Regions from separate parts of the Terrabacter sp. C0L_2 genome, predicted to be linked through region 1. Evidence: predicted binding sites of a transcription regulator. Region 1 holds the regulator's gene; the other holds the start of a gene.
The links. Region 1 encodes HspR, which represses chaperone genes until heat shock. Its sites were predicted from a motif close to AAGTTGAGTCNNNNNGACTCAACTT; they were not measured.

Region 1 (3,409 bases):
CTCGGGTGAGAGCACGTCGGGCACGTCGGACGCGTCGGGCAACGCCGACGAGGACGTCGTCGACGCCGAGGTCGTCGACGACGACGAGGCCAAGGACGCCAAGTGAACGAGTCCCCGAACCAGGGCACGTCCGGCGAGCAGCCCGACGTGACCGGCACGGGCGCGACGGGTGCCGGCGGCGACGCCGCCGGCACCCCGCCCCGGGGCGGCTCCGGCGAGTCCCAGCACGGGGAGCGCCACCACACGTACTACGAGGGCGGCCCGGGCGCTTCGTCCGAGCCCGGTGGCGAGGACGAGTTCGACCACCCCGCAGGCGAGTCCGCTCCGTCCTCCGACCCGGAGGAGGGCGTCGCCCTCGCCGAGGAGGACACCATGGCCGCGACGCTGCTCGCGGACCTGCAGCGACTGCAGGCCGAGTACGTCAACTACAAGAAGCGCGTCGACCGCGACCGCGAGGTCATCCGGCACACCGCGGTGGGCAGCGTCGTCGAGTCGCTGCTGCCGGTGCTCGACGACATCCACATGGCGCGCCAGGCCGGCGACCTCGCCGGTGGCCCGTTCGCGGCCATCGCCGACAAGCTCGAGTCCACCCTCGGCCGCTACGGCGTCGAGCGCCTGGGCGAGGCCGGGCAGGAGTTCGACCCCAACGTGCACGAGGCCCTCATGCACGTCGAGGCCGAGCTCCCCGAGGGCGCGACGGGCACCACCGTCGTGCAGGTGCTGCAGCCGGGCTACCGCATCGGTGACCGGCTCGTCCGGGCCGCGCGGGTGTCGGTTGCCGACCCCACCTGAGACGTCCGCCGCCGGGCTGCACACGCAGCCCGGCGGCATACCCGATGATGGGAGCAGCGTGAGAGTCACCGCGAAGGAGGAGGTGCGCCATGGCTAGTCAGGACTGGTTCGAGAAGGACTTCTACGCGATCCTCGGCGTGCCCCAGGACGCCGACGCCGCGACGATCAAGAAGACCTACCGCAAGGTCGCGCGCACGATGCACCCCGACCACAACGTCGGGGACGCCAAGGCCGAGGAGCGCTTCAAGGAGGTCGGCGAGGCGTATGCCGTGCTGTCCGACCCCGAGAAGCGCCGCGAGTACGACGCGATCCGTGCCATGTCCCACGGCGGCGCCCGCTTCACCGCGGGTGGCGCCGGCGGTCAGGGTGCCGGCTTCGAGGACATCTTCTCGGCCTTCGGTGGCGCGGGTGGCCCCGGTGGCCAGCGCGTCCGCTTCAACACCGGTGGAGCGGGTGGTGGCCAGCCCAACCTCGAGGACATCCTCGGCCAGATGTTCGGCGGCGGGGCCCCCGGTGCCGGCTATGGCGGCTACGGCGCGACGCCCGGCCCGCGCCCCGGCGCCGACGTCCAGGCGAGCACCCACATCGCCTTCCGCGACGCCGTGCAGGGCTCCACGGTCTCGCTCAGCTCGCCCGACCTCGGGCGCATCAACGCCCGCATCCCGGCGGGCGTCAAGGACGGTCAGCGGATCCGTCTGCGCGGCAAGGGCCGTCAGGGCGACCCTGGCGCCCCGGCCGGTGACCTGATCCTGACGGTCTCGGTCGACAAGCACCCGGTCTTCGGGCGCGACGGCGACAACCTCACGCTCGACCTCCCGGTCACCTTCGCCGAGGCCGCGCTCGGCGCGACCGTCGCCGTGCCCACGCTCGACGGCGGCTCGGTCAAGGTCAAGGTCGCTCCCGGCACGCCGAGCGGCCGCGTCCTCCGGCTCAAGGGCCGTGGGGTCAAGCGCGGCGACCACGTCGGCGACCTGCTCGCCAAGGTGCAGGTCGTCGTGCCGCAGCGGCTGACCGACGAGGCGCGCGAGGCCGTCGAGAAGATGGCCGCGGCCGAGGACGGCCACGACCCGCGCGCCGACCTGTTCCAGCGCGCCCGAGCCTGACGAGAGCCCGACGAGAGCCGACGAGAGCCGACGAGAGGAGGTGGCGATGATGGCCCGCAAGAGCGCCCGCACCGGCGGGCACGACGACGACGCCCCGGTCTTCGTCATCTCCGTCGCGGCCGAGCTCGCCGGCATGCACGCCCAGACGCTGCGTCAGTACGACCGCCTCGGGCTCGTCTCGCCGTCGCGCACGCGCGGCGGCGGGCGCCGTTACAGCACGCGCGACGTCGAGCTGCTCCGCGAGGTGCAGCGCCTGTCGCAGGAGGGGGTGTCGCTCGCCGGCATCCAGCGCATCCTCGACCTCGAGAACCACGTCGCAGCTCTCCGCTCCCGGGTCGAGGAGCTGACCTCCGAGCTGGCGGCCGCCCAGGTCGCGCTGTCGTCGGGGGCCCGCGTCTTTGCGGTGGGCCCGAGGGGCGAGGTCGTGGCCGTGCGCCCCGGCCAGCGGCCGCCGCGGCCGCACTCCTCGCAGGCCCTCGTCGTGTGGCGACCCGAGCGCTGAGCGAGCCGGGGCCTCTCGGAGGGCACCCGCGTCGCGGGGGGTGCACCTCCGCGTAGCGGGCCGCCGGGCCGTTGGCGTGTGACAGACTGTGCTGCGGCCTCAAGCAGATGGGGCGCGCCCGTTTGAAGCCGCCGGAGGCTGCATCTTGATCCCACTCCCGGAGGTCGTGTGACCCCGCACCATCCGGAGGGCAACCTCCCGGGCTCCTCACAGGCGCACCTCCCTGCCGACGGGTCCGCGTACCAGGGCGAGATGTCGAGCCTGTTCGAGCGCACCGACTGGGCGGCGACGCCGCTCGGCCCGCTCGAGTCGTGGCCCGACACGCTGCGCGTCATGGTCGACGTCAGCCTGTCGTCCCGCTTCCCCATCCTCGTGTGCTGGGGACCCGACCTCGTCATGGTCTACAACGACGGCTACCGCTCCCTGCTCGGCGAGAGCAAGCACCCCGGTGCGTGGGCGCGGCCCGTGCGTGACGTCTGGCCCGAGGTCTGGGACGTCATCGGCCCGATGTTCGCCGAGGTCACGGGCGGTGGCGCCGCGACGTGGGTCGAGGACGAGCTGCTCGTCGTCGACCGCGCGGGCTTCCTCGAGGAGGCCTACTTCACGTGGTCGTACGGCGCCATCCACGACGAGTCCGGTGCCGTCGTCGGCGTGCTCAACGTCGCCACCGAGACGACGGCCAAGGTGCTCGCCGAGCGTCGCGCTGAGGTCTCCTCGAGCCTCGCCGCAGCCCTCTCCGACGCCAGGACGCCCGAGGACGTGCGCGTCCGCACCCTCGACGTCCTGCGCTCGCACCGGCACGACCACGTCACGAGCGACCTGCGCTGGGGGCCGCCCGGCGACGACGTCCCGTCCGTCGACGGTGAAGGGCGACGCGTGCACGTCGTGCCCGTCGTCGAGCCCGGCCTCACCGAGCCGACGGCACACCTGCTGCTGACCGAGAACCCCCAGCGGCCCTGGGACGCGCAGCTGCGGACGTACGCCGAGCTGTGCGCCTCCCACGTGGCGAGCG
Region 2 (3,409 bases), 1.6 Mb from region 1:
AGCCCATTCCTACGCGCGGACGAGGCCGGGGACCATCTGAGCGACTGGCGCTTCCGCCGGGCGCATCGGGCGCTCTTCCGCGGGGTCTACGTCGCGGCCCAGACCCCGGTGACCCACCGACTACTCGCGGAGGGAGCGCTGCTGCTGGCCGAACCGGGGAGCTATCTCTCGCACCACACGGCGGCGCGCCTGTGGGGCGGCGTGGTGCCGGATCACCCCGACGTCCACGTGACCTATCCGCGCATGCGAGCCCAATGTTTCGGCATCGCTGCCCATCGGCCCAAGGCGCGACAGCACGTCGTGCGGTGGAGGGGGCTGCCCGTGACCGGCCCGATCCAGACCTTCCTCGACATGAGCCACCTGCTCGGACTCGTCGACCTCGTCATCCTCGGTGACTCCTTGGGCCGGCGCAAACGCTTCACGCCCGACCACCTCGTCACCCTTGCCGAGAAGCACAGCGGTCCGCACTCGAGGCTGGCTCGGCGCGCGGCGCGGCTCGTTCGCGCCGGCGTCGACTCGGCGATGGAGACGAAGCTGCGCCTCCTCATCGTCCTGGCAGGGCTGCCGGAACCGGAGGTCGACCACCGGGTGCACGACAGCGACGGGACACTGCTCCGGCGTTACGACCTCGCCTACCTGGCTCACCGACTGATCATCGAGTACGACGGACGCCACCACGCGGAGTCAGAGGAGCAGTGGCACCACGACATCGACCGCGACGAGGAGCTCGACGACGGTGGCGTGCGGCGTCTGGTGATCGTGTCCAAGGACATCCACAGCACGCCGGCGCGAACGCTCGGACGCATCACCCGCGCCATGCGGCAACGGGGCATGACCGTGCCTCCTCTCAAGGACGAGTGGCGCCGTCATTTCGCCGACCGAGCAGGCGACCTCGCGCTGCCTGCATGACGACGCGCCTCCCCGGTTCAGCCGCCACCTCGACAACTCCGCCCCGGCGAAGAAACCGAGGGCCTCACGAGGCCAGGCACCGCAACAACTCCGCCCCGGCGAAGAATCCGAGGCCTTAGGAAACCAGGCACCGCAACAGCTCCGCCCCGGCGAAGAAACCGAGGCCTTAGGAAACCAGGCACCGCAACAGCTCCGCCCCGGCGAAGAAACCGAGGCCTCAGGAGGCCAGGCACCCCAACAACTCCGCCCCGGCGAAGAAGGTGGGCCCTGCCGTGCGATCCGCAACCGACAACTTCGCCCGGGCGGAGAAACCGAGGTTGGGGAGGCGGAATCACCACGACAACTCCGCCCCGGCGGACGAAGAGCGTCCTGGCGCGAGCAGGCGGCGCGCCCCTGCTCGCGACCCCGCGTCGCCGGTCCGGGGTATGCCTTTGGGTAGGCCCCGCGCCGCCGCCGTCCCCTCGGGACCGGGCAAGATGTCCGCTCACGGCGAACAGAGGCGGAACCTGAGCCGATCACGCTCAGGATGGGGAACAGGACGCGCACGCCTCGCGTTGGTCGGGGTGTGCTCGTCCACAGCGGGCACGGATAGCATCGAGATGTCTCTCGATCAGTCAGGAGAAGAACATGTTCGAACGGTTCACCGACAGGGCCCGAAGGGTGGTTGTCCTCGCGCAGGAGGAAGCACGCCTGCTCAACCACAACTACATCGGGACCGAGCACATCCTCCTGGGTCTGATCCACGAAGGCGAAGGCGTCGCCGCGAAGGCCCTCGAATCGCTCGACATCTCGCTCGAAGCGGTCCGGGCCCAGGTCCAGGAGATCATCGGCCAGGGGCAGCAGGCCCCGACCGGCCACATCCCCTTCACGCCCCGCGCGAAGAAGGTTCTCGAGTACTCGCTCCGCGAGGCACTCCAGCTCGGCCACAGCTACATCGGCACCGAGCACATCCTGCTCGGTCTGATCCGCGAGGGCGAGGGCGTCGCCGCCCAGGTCCTCGTCAAGCTCGGCGCGGAGCTGAACAAGGTCCGCCAGCAGGTCATCCAGCTGCTCTCCGGCTACCAGGGTGGCCAGAGCGGCGAGAAGGCCGGCGCCGGCGTCGGCCAGGGCCAGGCAGAGGGCACGCCCGCGGGCTCCCTCGTGCTCGACCAGTTCGGTCGCAACCTCACGCAGGCGGCCCGCGAGGGCAAGCTCGACCCGGTCATCGGGCGTGAGAAGGAGATCGAGCGGGTCATGCAGGTGCTGTCCCGCCGCACGAAGAACAACCCCGTCCTCATCGGTGAGCCCGGCGTCGGCAAGACCGCCGTCGTCGAGGGCCTCGCCCAGGACATCGTCAAGGGCGAGGTGCCCGAGACGCTCAAGGACAAGCAGCTCTACACCCTCGACCTCGGCTCGCTCGTGGCCGGCAGCCGCTACCGCGGTGACTTCGAGGAGCGGCTGAAGAAGGTCCTCAAGGAGATCCGCACCCGCGGCGACATCATCATCTTCATCGACGAGATCCACACGCTCGTCGGTGCGGGTGCCGCCGAGGGCGCCATCGACGCCGCGTCGATCCTCAAGCCGATGCTCGCCCGCGGTGAGCTGCAGACGATCGGTGCGACGACGCTCGACGAGTACCGCAAGCACATCGAGAAAGACTCGGCCCTCGAGCGGCGCTTCCAGCCGATCCAGGTGCAGGAGCCGACGCTGCCGCACGCCATCGAGATCCTCAAGGGTCTGCGTGACCGCTACGAGGCGCACCACCGCGTGACGATCACCGACGGCGCGCTCGTCGCGGCGGCCAACATGGCCGACCGCTACGTCAACGACCGCTTCCTGCCCGACAAGGCGATCGACCTCATCGACGAGGCGGGCGCGCGACTGCGCATCCGCCGGATGACGGCTCCGCCGGACCTGCGCGAGTTCGACGAGAAGATCGCGGCCCTCGTGCGCGAGAAGGAGTCGGCCATCGACGGCCAGGACTTCGAGCGCGCGGCCCGCGTCCGCGACGACGAGAAGCGCCTCCGCCAGGAGAAGGCTGCCCGTGAGGCCCAGTGGAAGTCGGGCGACATGGACGTCGTGGCCGAGGTCGACGAGGAGCTCATCGCCGAGGTCCTGGCTGCGAGCACCGGCATCCCGGTGTTCAAGCTGACCGAGGAGGAGTCCAGCCGCCTGCTCCACATGGAGGACGAGCTGCACAAGCGCATCGTCGGCATGGACGACGCCGTCAAGGCGCTGTCCCAGGCGATCCGCCGCACCCGTGCCGGCCTGAAGGACCCGCGCCGCCCCGGTGGCTCGTTCATCTTCGCCGGCCCCACCGGTGTCGGTAAGACCGAGCTCGCCAAGACGCTCGCCGAGTTCCTCTTCGGCAGCGAGGACGCGCTGATCCAGCTCGACATGTCCGAGTACTCCGAGAAGCACACGGTGAGCCGCCTGTTCGGTTCGCCTCCCGGCTACGTCGGCTACGAGGAGGGCGGCCAGCTCACCGAGAAGGTGCGCCGCAAGCCGTTCTCCGTCGTGC

Region 2: U5C87_RS08955 (ATP-dependent Clp protease ATP-binding subunit) is a predicted target of HspR. The motif match lies at 1,413-1,437, and genes of this name have one in related genera.

Annotation. Positions count from the first base shown of each region.
Region 1 is NZ_CP143557.1:277,667-281,075, reverse strand. It holds gene dnaK (molecular chaperone DnaK) at 1-106, shown strand, start outside; gene U5C87_RS01345 (nucleotide exchange factor GrpE) at 103-792, shown strand; gene U5C87_RS01340 (DnaJ C-terminal domain-containing protein) at 882-1,895, shown strand; gene U5C87_RS01335 (heat shock protein transcriptional repressor HspR) at 1,945-2,397, shown strand; gene U5C87_RS01330 (ATP-binding protein) at 2,650-3,409, shown strand, end outside.
Region 2 is NZ_CP143557.1:1,923,777-1,927,185, reverse strand. It holds gene U5C87_RS08960 (DUF559 domain-containing protein) at 1-909, shown strand, start outside; gene U5C87_RS08955 (ATP-dependent Clp protease ATP-binding subunit) at 1,537-3,409, shown strand, end outside.